2 regions of the Silvimonas soli genome follow, and region 2 is predicted to be linked to the other one. Evidence: predicted binding sites of a transcription regulator. Region 2 holds the regulator's gene; the other holds the start of a gene.
The links. Region 2 encodes FliA, which starts transcription of late flagellar genes. Its sites were predicted from a motif close to GCTAAAGNTNNNNNNNNNNCNGCCGATAAT; they were not measured.

Region 1: a site for FliA is predicted at 3,876-3,905, ahead of N7220_RS19670 (flagellin N-terminal helical domain-containing protein). Genes of this name have one in related genera too.

What each region holds. Positions count from the first base shown of each region.
Region 1 covers NZ_CP106736.1:4,288,035-4,294,051, reverse strand. The annotation lists gene fliD (flagellar filament capping protein FliD) at 1-1,573, opposite strand, end outside; gene N7220_RS19675 (flagellar protein FlaG) at 1,721-2,098, opposite strand; gene N7220_RS19670 (flagellin N-terminal helical domain-containing protein) at 2,189-3,811, opposite strand; gene N7220_RS19665 (TIGR00180 family glycosyltransferase) at 4,107-6,017, opposite strand, start outside.
Region 2 covers NZ_CP106736.1:1,115,806-1,121,822, reverse strand. The annotation lists gene N7220_RS05165 (DNA translocase FtsK) at 1-499, opposite strand, end outside; gene N7220_RS05160 (flagellar motor protein) at 672-1,409, opposite strand; gene N7220_RS05155 (RNA polymerase sigma factor FliA) at 1,460-2,206, opposite strand; gene rsgA (ribosome small subunit-dependent GTPase A) at 2,363-3,241, opposite strand; gene N7220_RS05145 (M48 family metallopeptidase) at 3,344-4,591, opposite strand; gene N7220_RS05140 (c-type cytochrome) at 4,741-6,017, opposite strand, start outside.

The DNA.
Region 1 (6,017 bases), 1.3 Mb from region 2:
CAAAGCCCACATTGGCCGAAACACCAGAAGCTTTCAGGCTGGAATCAGCATTAATGGCCGTCTGCAGTGCGGCGGCAAGATCCGCGCCATTGTTGAATACCGTGCCGTCAGTGAGCTTGATCGTTCCCGACTGAACCTTGTCGACATTGATGCTGAAGTTGTCATTATCCGGGCCGATCGTCAGCGGGAAACTGCCAGAGGTGAAAGCACCGGAAGTCACGCTGCCCTGCGTGGCCGGTGAGGTCACGTTGATGGCATAAGTGCCTGCTTTAGTCAGCGAGCTACTGGTCGTCACGACCGTGACGCCGCCCGGTTTGGTCACCGAGGTACCCGCTGCAAACAGATTGCTCACCGCGCCTGGATTCGCCTGGGCCGCGTTAGTGAGAGTGTCCTGATTCAGCGTCATTTTGCCGTTCATGTCAAAACTAATACCGACGTCATACATCGACTGATATTGGTTGCTGCCACCCAGTGTCTGGTTGAATACGCCGCGCATCATGGTCTTGATCGAATTCAGCGAATACTGTCCGTTGAGAATGCCAGCGGTTTGCGTCGTCGTGTCGTACCCGGTAAGGCTGGAGAGCTGTGACATGAACGTGTTATAGCCATCGACCATGGCTTGTACATTTTTGACCAGCGCTGAAGGGTCGGTGCCGATGGTCAGCGTGGTCGCGGTAGTGTTGGTGGCGGTCAGATTCAGCGTCACGCCCTGCAGCACATCGTTGACCGAATTGGTCGGTTTGGAGATGGTGATCCCATCCAGCTGGAACTGGGCATCTTGCGCCGCCTGCGTCACCGACGTCGTGTTGGTGGTGGATGCTGGATCGAAGGCAAAGTTATTCAAGCTGGTGTCGGTACCTGCCGGCGTGGTGGAGATTTTCATCCCGTTCACGGCACCGCTGGTATTGGACGCCAACACCAACCGGAAACCCGAGCCATCATTAATGATGCTGGCTGTGGCCCCGCCTTTGGCCGCGTTAATCGCATCCCGCAGGCCAAACAGATTATTGTTGGTTGAATCGATATTGACTGTGATGCTTTGCGCCGTCGCATTGGCCGAAAAACCGCCAGTTGAGCTATAAGAGCCAAAGCTGATGGTCATCGAGCCCGTGCCGACCGGATTGTTGGCACTGCTCACCGATGCCGATGCAATTACCTGGTTCTGAGCCAGTTGCGACACCAACAGCGAATGCGAACCTTGCTGTGCCTGATTAGTCGCAGTGGCAGTACCCACTGACGTGTTGGCCAGCTTGGCCGTAGCCAATTGCAATTTGGTTGGATCAGATAGCGCCTGAACCGTCGCCTGAAAATCCGAAAGGCCACTTTGTAACGTACCCAACGCGCTCAACTGAGCGTCGTAACTGGCTTCTTTTGTCTGCAGCGCAATCAGCGGTTGCTGCTCAATTTGCATCAACTGCGAGATGATCCCGCTGACGTCGATCCCGGAGCCAACCCCCATTGAGGTAATCGTGCCCAACCCGCTGGTACTGGATAAGCCGGTGCTCGTCGTCGGCGTTGGAGTGGGCGTCGGGGTTGGAGTCGGTGTAGGGGTGGGAGTGATGCTCGAGGTCATTTGGGGAAAGCTCCTGGCGTGCGTACCTCATCATACCAGTCAAAAATGCCAACTGGCTTTACAAGAATAGAATCCGGTCGCACACAATCAATCGGACAGAACGGCCTGCGGCAAGCTCGCCGCATATACATCATGTTTATCGGCCGTTCAGGCTTTATCTTTAATCAGCAAGCCTTCAAATTGTCCAATCGCCTTGGCCAGCGCGATAGCCTGCTCGCTAGGGATCTGCCGAATTACATCTTTGGTCTGCGTATCAATGACCTTTACGATTTGCGTCTGGCTGTCCTGATCCACCGAAAACTGCAAGGAGCTGCCGTTGGAATAGGTTTTGACCGTGTCGTTGAGCTTGGTCAGCGCATCGTTGAGCGTGGCGGCATCTTTGGTGGCGTTGCCCGAAGCATTCTGTCCGGACTGAATAGCACCACCCTGTTGCGCCGGCGCGGTCTGGGCGGTTTGACCGCCACTGCCAGTCTGACTGGTCGCTGGGGAAAGCGCCGTGATGGATTGAGTCAACTGCACTTGCATGAGCATCTCCTTGGACGGAAAAACGCCCCGGCATGGAAAAATCCGGCCGGGGCATCATGCTACCAGGTTAACTGGCCGCTCTGTTCCTGCTTACTTCAGCAGGCTCAGAATGCTTTGCGGCAACTGGTTAGCTTGCGACAACATCGCGGTGCCGGCTTGTTGCAGAATCTGCGACTGAGTCAGGTTGGCAGTTTCAGACGCGAAGTCGGTATCCTGAATCCGGCTCTTGGCGGCCGAAAGATTGGTCACCGTGGTCGACAGATTCGAGATGGTTGAAGAGAAGCGGTTTTGCAAAGCACCCAGTTGAGCGCGTTGGCTGTCGATGTACGATTGTGCACCGTCGGCAATCCGCAGGGCCTGCGTTGCGCCATCCAATGTCGAAACATCCAGGCTTTGCACGGTCTTCAGCGAAGAAGTCATGGTAGAACCCGAAGACAGACCGTAGGAAGCAGCGCCTGTCGAACTCTGACCAGTAATCACGCCGCTGGCAAAACCTGCGCCACTGGTAGTGATGGAGTACGAATTGGACGAGTTGAGCACGATCTGACCACCAAAGGTGAAGCTACCCGAACCAGAGGAGCTCACCAGAGACGAACCGGAAGTGTACTGCGCCGAACCGGCCGAGTTGGTCGTATCGTAGTTGTACTGGGTCACCGCGCCACCAAAGCCACTGGCAACACCGCTGGCCGAAGTGATCTGGATATTCGCACCGGAGTTATTGGTCAGCTTGATACCGTAAGTAACGGCACCGCTAGCGTTGGTAAAGGTGGCCAGTTGAGCTACAACGCCGGTTTGCGACTGTGCGTTGTTGAACGAAGTTACAGCCTGGTTGTAGTCCGAAGCAGTCGGAGCCTGACCTGAAACAGAGGAGGTCACGCTGAACGATACACCCGCGTAGGTGTTGTTGTTCGATGCAATAGCCAGCGAGTACGAACCCGAACCGAAACTCAGATCAACTTCAGTATTGGCAGTCGCGGTTACACCAGTGTTAGCAGCGTTGATCTTCGAAGCAACGTCGCTGGCTTGGTCAGTACCCGAAACAGCGATGGACTTGCCATTGATCGACATGGTGCCGGAGCTAGTTACCACAGCACCGGTCACAGCCACAGTGGCAGTACCGCCTACGGCCCCTTGAGTGGTGCCACTAACTTCGTTGGTATAAGCCAGTTGACCGGTACCATTACCGCCACCCATCTGGAACGTGCCGTACTGATTGGTACGGAAGTTACCCATGGTTGCAGTGATGGTCTGGTTGGCGTTGGCGCCTACCTGGTAGGTTGCAGCGGTAAAGCTGCCATCAAACAGATTCTGGCCGTTGAACTGGGTGGTTTGCGCTGTGCGGTCCAGTTCGGAAACCAGTTGGTTAACCTGGGCATTCAGAGCCTGGCGGTCGGACGAAGAGTTCGTCGCATTGCCGGATTGAACAGCCAGTTGGCGAATGGATTGCATCATATCGCCCATCTGACCCAGAGCACCTTCCGCAGTTTGCGACAGCGAAACGCCGTCGTTAGCATTGCGGGATGCCTGGTTCATGCCATTGACTTGCGACGTCATACGGTCGGAGATGGCCAGACCGGCTGCGTCATCCTTGGCGCTATTAATGCGCAGGCCGGACGACAGACGTGCCAGTGAGGTATTCAGCGAATCTTGCGACTTGCTCAGGTTTTGCTGAGCCATCAGTGACGCGACGTTTGTGTTGAGAACCAAAGACATTTGGTAGCTCCTCGTTAAGGGTTATGCGTTTAACATTCAGACGCAACACCGCGTCCTTGGACTGTTTATCGGAGATAGCCGAATAAACTTTAGGAAAATTCAAAAAAAAATTTTCCCGCAAATTTTGACAAATGAAGAAAGAAAATTCAGCCGACGCCAGTATCCGCGCTGCCGTTCAAATGCACGCTCCCTTCCCCCGTTCAACTGCCCTTTCCACCCGTTTGCGAATAAAAAAATGGCGAACCTTTTATGGCTCGCCATCGTGGTCAGGAGTCGTCTTTTGCGTCATCCATCATCAATCAGGAGACCAAGCCTTACGCCACAACTCCAGGTTATCGCCCTTCAGCATCCATTTGTCATGCACCGCATTGCGTAATTCCATGCCGCGCTGGCGAGTTGCAGACAGGTCGTCCAGGTGCATGCGAATGGCGTCAATCCAGTCTTTGTGACGATTGCGCACTCGGGTTACCGGCAAGTCAACCCGGTACGGCTCAATATCGGTACATACAACTGGAAAGCCGCAAGCACCGTACTCCAGCAAGCGCAGGTTGCTTTTGCTCTCATTAAACTGATTGTGCTCTAGCGGTGCCAGCGCCAGATCCAGTTGCAGACTAGCCAGTTTGGCCGGATACCCTTCAATCGGTACACCTTCGTGCAACTCTTTGATATAAGGGCGCAATTTTGGAGGGCACATACCAAAAAACACCCAATCCACCTCGTTGGCCAACTCCCGAACCACGCCTTCGATCAGCTCCAGGTCGCCAGTGTGGCTGATGCCACCCGCCCAACCCACGCGTGGACGGGCATGCTCAGTCTGAATCAGGGGCAAATTACCCCACCAAGACTCTGGCAGATAGTTATGTACTACATGGAAATTGTCGTGCAGATCGGCATATTGCTCAGCCAGTCGTTCCGTAGACACGACGAATCGGTCCACGTGAGCCACTGCCCGGCGTAATGACTTCAATACGTCCTTGGGCATATGGTCACGGTGGGCGCTTTTTAGCGGAATATTAGGCAGATAGTCGTCAAGCTCATAGATGCAATAAGCACCGGAAAGCCGCTTGGCCCGAGCCATGAACTCAATTTGTTCAGCAGTGATCTGCCGCTGGAATATCAATACGTCGGGCTTGAAACGCTCCTGGTCAATCACTCCAAGTAGCTCGAACGAAATCGCACCACTCAATTTTTGAGCGTCTTTAAGCGCCTGGAATGGCTGAATCATCCGGTAATGGCCACACCCCATCTGGTCCGCCGGGTGAGTAAGCACCCGCAGCGGTGGTTTCCAGGAAATCGGCTGGAACGAAACCAGTCGGCGATTTTCAATCTCGAAACCGTTGCCATGCAGCATCAGGTTGCGGTTGTAATACGGGTCCGTCGCCAGTTGCGGTAGCCATTTACCGAACATGGCCTCTTGCTCGCCCGCAAAGCGCTTCCTCTTGGCCTCCTGGGCCGCTGGATCCACTCGGGTCTGACTGACACTACCTTCGTGCAGCACCGTGGCGAACGGAGTCCAGACGATCAGATAACCAGCTTGGCGTACCTTCAAACACAGGTCGACATCGTTGTAAGACACTTTGAAATCTTGCTCATCCATACCCCCAAGTTCGCGGTAAATGGACTTTCGGATAATCAAACAAGCGGCGGTAACAACCGAATAATTCTGGATCACCTGCAAGCGGTTCATGTAACCGCGTTCATCTCTAGGCAGCCCAATGAACGGGTGATCCGCCGGGCCACGCAGCCCCAACACCACCCCGGCATGCTGAATCTTGCCGTCTGGATAAAGCAAGCGCGCGCCAACGGCACCAACTTCTGGCCGTTGGGCATGCCTGACCAGTTCTTCCAGCCAGTTTTCCTGAATGATTGCGGTGTCATTGTTCAGCAACACCACATATTCACCGTGGGCCTGTTCCACCGCGTAATTGTTGATTGCAGAAAAATTGAATGGGTGTGGATATCTGATCACTCGAATGCGCGGATTACCCGGTTTTTCCAGCCCGTCCAGGTAATTGACTGCATCCAGCTCAGTAGTATTGTTATCAACGATCAGTAATTCGAACTGGGCGTAGCGGGTACGTTCCAGCACGCTTTCCACGCACCGGGACAGCATTGCAAACTGATCTTTGGTGGGGACGATAATACTCACCAGTGGTGTGGTGGCATGCTGATACTGGACATTCAAGGTGCCGGGAATCAAACCCTC
Region 2 (6,017 bases):
AGCCCAGTGTGTGGAACAGCCAGCCGCCCAATGCCAGGCCCAATACACCACCGGGGGAGAGCGGCAAGTTGAAATGAATCGAGTGCAGGCGCAGCGCTTCCATGCTGCAGCTGGACAAAATCACCGCCAGAAAGCCGATACAGGCCAGCAAAACCACCGGACGGGAAGACTCGCTCACGCTATCGAGACGTCGATAACCCCACCAGATGGCGGCAAACAGAAAAGCCACCCACCACCATGCGGAAAAGCCGAATACCGAAAGCAGGATGTCGGATAACCAGGCGCCAAATGAACCAGCGCGGTTGTGAACATCGGCACGGGTGGCGCTGTGCGACCAGCCCGGATCTTGCGGATGCCAGGTGGAGAGCGCCAATACCAGATAGAGCACGGCAGCCACCAGCAGCAACCACCACGATTCGCGCAGCAGGTTGGCCAGTTGCGGCGGCAGCGCGGAACGGGAGGAAGCGTTGGGAACGTTTTTCTTGCGAAAGAAAGCCATGGTCCTGAGTCTTGGAAACGACAGCGCGATTATAGCGGCAAGCGCTGCGGCAAACGCGAACGGGCCAGGTAAAACGCGATGAATGTGGTGAAGTAACGGGCTCGGCGCAAAGAGGTTGTCGCGCCCGCACTACAAAGGGCGGTGTTGGTGTGTTTCATGTCACCCGCGTGGCTCACAAATAAGCAGCGAGTTTGTTTTCCAGCATGCGCGGGTTTTCGCCACTGGCGATGGTCACCAGGCCTTCGGTGAGCATTTCGCGGCGGCGAACTTCGGTGCCGATATGCAGTTTGAGTTTATTGGCGATAGGCAAGAAGATCAGGTTGGCTGAGCCGACACCATAAATGGTCGCGACAAACGCCACGGCGATCCCGGCGCCCAGTCGGGACGGATCGGAAAGGTTTTCCATCACATGGATCAACCCCAGTACGGCGCCCAGAATACCGATGGTAGGTGCGTAGCCGCCAGCGGCTTCCCAGATTTTGGCCGCACTACGGGCGTGTAATTCCCACACATCAATATCGAGTTCCAGCGAGCGGCGGATGGTTTCGGGTTCGGCGCCGTCCACGAGCATTTGCACGCCGCGTTTCACGAATGGATCTTTCTCGCTTTGCACGTAGGGTTCCAGCCCCAGCAAACCGGTACGGCGTGCTTGCTGGCTCCAGGTGGTGAGCGTGTTCAGGATGCGGCGAAAGTCATGCACCGGCGGCACAAACACCCATTTCACCATTTTCATGCCGGCGACAAAGTCGGATACCCGGCTTTGCAGCATGACCGCACCGGCGGTACCGCCGATCACGATCAGGAATGCGGTGAACTGGAGCAGCGAGCCAATGTGGCCGCCTTCCAGCCATTGGCCCAGCGTAATGGCGACCACACCGAGAATAAGGCCGATAACACTGATTTTATCCATGCGCTGAGTGGGTTTTTGTCATTGAAATTATTGTGGGCGATATCCGCGTGTCAGCGATGTAACCAGTCTTTGAGGTGCACGCGCAATCGGGCAACGGCCTGACTATGCAATTGTGAGACACGCGATTCGGTAACACCAAGCACTGCGCCGATTTCTTTCAGGTTCAGTTCTTCATCGTAGTACAGCGCCATCACCAATTGCTCACGTTCTGGCAATTTGCCGATGCCGTCGACCAAGGTCTGGCGAAACCCGGCGTCGGCAATCTGGGTAAACGGGTTGGCTTTATGGTCAGCCGTAAACTGATCCAGATAACTGCTGTGATCGTCTTCGTCTTCAAAGTCTTCGTAGTACACCAACTGATGACCACGGGCTTCGGCCAGCATGTGCTGGTATTCGTCCAGTGGCAGCGCCATGGATTTGGCCACTTCGCCCTCGGAGGGTGCGCGGCCGAGCTTGTGTTCCAGTGCGCTCAATGCGGTTTCGATCTCGCGCATGTTGCGGCGGGTCTGGCGTGAGGCCCAGTCGGCGTTGCGCAACTCGTCAATCATGGCACCGCGTATGCGCTGCGAGGCGAAGGTTTCAAACTGCACCCCGGCGGCCGGATCAAAATTGCGGGCCGCTTCCATCAGTCCGATCAAACCCACCTGGATCAGGTCTTCAACATCCACGCTGGCGGGCAGGCGCGATACCAGATGGTAGGCGATGCGCTTCACCAGCGGCGCATGACGAGTTACCCGCTCGTCGTCACCGGCGTGCTGGGTCTGGCGATAAAGATGTAAGGCACGTTGTGCGGGCATGTCGAAGCTTGCAGGTTACGGCTATATCAATATATCAAAATCACTGCATCGCGCAGCGCGCACGATCAAGGATGACAGGTGTAACGTGCTCAGCATACTTGATTGTCATATCAATCCCCTGTGTTGAGCAACTTTGCGGACGCGCCAGGCGCACAATTACCAGGTGCTGACCTGGGCCAGTTCGTCTTGCAGGCGGTGGAGCAAGTCCATGCGGGATTGGGCAATTGCGCCACTTTTGGCTGCATTGAGTATGGCGCAATCGGGCTCGTGGCGATGCCGGCAGTTGTGGAAGCGGCATTGCCCAACGTACGGGCGTAAATCCGGCATCAGATTGGGCAGTGTCTCTTCTTTGAGATGCGCCAGCCCGAACGACTGCACGCCGGGTGAGTCAATGAGCGCCGATTGCTCATCAAGATGGTAGAGGGTGGCGTGCGTGGTGGTGTGCTTGCCGGTATCCAGTGCGGTGGAAATATCGTTCACCCGCGCACGGGCTTCCGGGATCAGCGCGTTGAGCAAGGTCGACTTGCCCATGCCCGATTGCCCGACCAGCACGGAGGTGTGCCCTTGCAACTTGGCTCGCAGCGGCGAGACATCTTCTTTGGCCGACAAGGCCAGCAGCGGATAACCCAGCGTTTCGTAATAGCGCAGTGCTTCGCGGGCTTTCACGGCCTCAGGCAGGTCGCACTTGTTCAGCACAATCAATGGTTCGATATCTTGCGATTCGGCGGCTAGCAGCGTGCGGCCAATCAGTTCATCCAGATAACTGGGAACCGGCGCCACCACGATGGCAATTTGCGTAACGTTGGCGGCGATCAGCTTGGAGCGCCATTGATCCGAGCGATACAACAGCGTTTTGCGTTCCAGAGCTTTCTCAATCACCGCCTGTTCGTCATTGAGCACCTTGATGGCAACATTGTCGCCGCAGGCAAAGTCGGTTTTCTTGCCACGGGCGCTAGCGCTCAGGCGGCGGCCATCGGGTAACTCGATGATGTAGGCGCGGCCATGGCTGGCAATGATGCGGGCGCTATCGCTCATCGTGAGGTCAGACACAAAGTACGGCTAAAGTCGGGCGTAAAGGTCATTGCTTCCTGCATCACACAAAATATCGGTTTAAAACAAGCGGCGGGCCGTCCGGTTTCAGGCCAGGCGCTTGAGTGCCGCCACGCGCAAACTGGCGGGCGGATGGCTGTCGTAATACACGCTATGCAGTGGATCGGGCGTCAGCGTTGAAGCGTTGTCACGGTAGAGCTTGACCAGGGCGTTGATCAGATCGCGGGCAGAAGATTGCTGCGCGGCATATTCATCGGCCTCGAACTCATGCTTGCGCGACAACCACGAGCCAATCGGCGCAAACAGAAAGGTAAACACCGGTAGCACCATGAAAAACAGCGTCAGCGCGGCGGCGGTGCTTTGGGTTTGTACGCCCAGACCGTTGTAAAACCACGCTTCCTGCATCAGTTGGCCGAGCACCCACAACAGGCCCAGCATCAGCACAAAGGTCCAGATGATGCGCTTGACGATATGACGACGCTTGAAGTGTCCCAGTTCATGGGCCAGCACGGCTTCGATCTCGTCGCCATCCAGTTGTTTGAGCAGCGTGTCAAAGAACACGATGCGTTTGGTTTTACCCAGGCCGGTGAAATAAGCGTTGCCATGGCTGGAGCGCTTGGAGCCATCCATCATGAAAATGCCGCTGGCGACAAAGCCACAACGATTCAACAATGCTTCGATACGCAAACGCAGGCTTTCATCCGGTAGCGGTTCAAACTTGTTGAACAGCGGCGCAATCCAGGTCGGGAACACCCACATTACAAACAGCGAGAAACCCATCCAGGTCAGCCAGACCCAGACCCACCAATGCGCGCCCATTTGTTGCATCAGCCACAGCACCAGCGTCACCAGCGGCAAACCCAGCGCTGCGGCGATCCCGGCGGTTTTGAGCAAATCGCCCCAGAACACGGCGGGCGTGCTCTGGTTAAAGCCGTAACGTGCTTCGATACCGAAAGTGCTGTGCCAGGAAAACGGCAAACTCAGCACGGTCTGGATAACTGCGAGCATGGCGATCATGCATACGCCGGCGGCCAGTCCATTGCCAAACCAGCCTTGCGCAATGTGCATCAACCACTCGATACCGCCACCGAGGGTGAAGGCGGCCAGCACGATCGCTTCGAACACGGTACTGATCATGCCAAAGCGGGTTTTCTCCACCGTGTAATCGGCGGCACGCTGGTGCGAAGTTAAAGTGATGCTACCGGCGAAGGCTTCGGGCACGGCGCTACGGTTGCGGCGGACATGATTGATCTGGCGCGCGGCGAGCCACAATTGCAGCAAGACGCTGGCGGCCAGGGCAAATACAAACAAGGCGGAAAACTGGGAAGCTGTCATTCGATTCTGGCGTGGCTGGAATGCATGAGTGGGAAGCGTTTGCCGGGCAAACATGTTGTTTGAGTATGCCACATTTTGCGACCCGCCCGGCAGCACTGCGGCCCGGCCACGCGGGCTGCAGTGCTGGTATACCCCAGCGCCATTGCAATTTAACTCGCGTGCGGCGCCGGGGTGGCGCGAATCACCCGCAGCCTGCGTCGACGCATGCCACGCCAGATGGCCAGCACAAGCAGCAGCGCAATCACCACCAGTACTATGGGCAAGATTTTGGGCACCTTGGCCAGTAGTGGTGGCTCACCGCCTTTTCGCGCGGTGGTGACGTCTCCTGCGGTGACTTGCACCGCTGCGTTGCCAAACTGGCGTAAGGTGTAGTTGGCCAGCGCAGCGATATCGGTATCAGAGAGCGGGTTAACCAGGCTGTTGGGGCCAAAGCCAGGCATGAACGCGTGGCGACCATCAGGCAATGGCCGGTCAACGCCGTACAAGATGGCGGCGATCAGATTGCTGGCATTGGCATGGCCCAGCGTGGTGTTGTTACTGAGTGAAGGATAAGCGCCGTCGCTAGTGCCGCTGCCGGTGGTTTGGTGGCAACTGGCGCAATTGGCGCTGAACAGTTCAGCTGCACTGGTGGGCTTGCTGCTTTGAGTCACGCCCGAAGTGCCACGTAATGTCGCATCATCATTGGCCGGCGAGCCCCAGGCAAAGGCCGGTTTGATATCGTTGCCGTCGCGAACCGGATTGATGGTCTTCAGGTAAGTGGCAATGGCTTGCAGGTCGGTATCGGTCAAATAACTCAGGCTATTTGATACCGCCTCTGCCATTGGCCCGGCTGCCGCTGCTTTACGCGGCACATGGCCGGATTTCAGATACTGCATGAGCTCGGCATCACTCCAGCCACCAATGCCACTGGCGGCATCCGACGTAATGTTCGGCGCGTACCATGCGCCCAGCTGGCCGCCAGCAAATGCTGCGCCTTGTTTCTCCGCCATGAACACATTGCGCGGGGTATGACAGGCGCTGCAATGTTCCAGTGCGTCTACCAGATAGCGCCCACGATTCCATTCCGCGCTTTTGGCGGAGTCGGTTTCCAGCGGTTTCGGGTCCAGAAACAACCCGTTCCACATCGCCATCGACAAGCGGATATTGAACGGGAACGGCAATCTGGTTTTGCGGGCAGCGCCATCGACCGGCGCTACACCATGCATCAGATAGGCATACAGCGCGGCGACATCGTCAGACGTCATCTTGGCATAAGAGGTATACGGCATGGCCGGGTACAGATGCGCACCGTCTTTGCGTATGCCTTTGCGCAGCGCGTTATCAAAGTCGGCCAGTGTGTAATCGCCAATCCCGCCATTAACGGATGGCGTGATATTGGATGAGTAGATCGTGCCCAGCGGTGAAGCAATGCCATAGCCACCGGCAA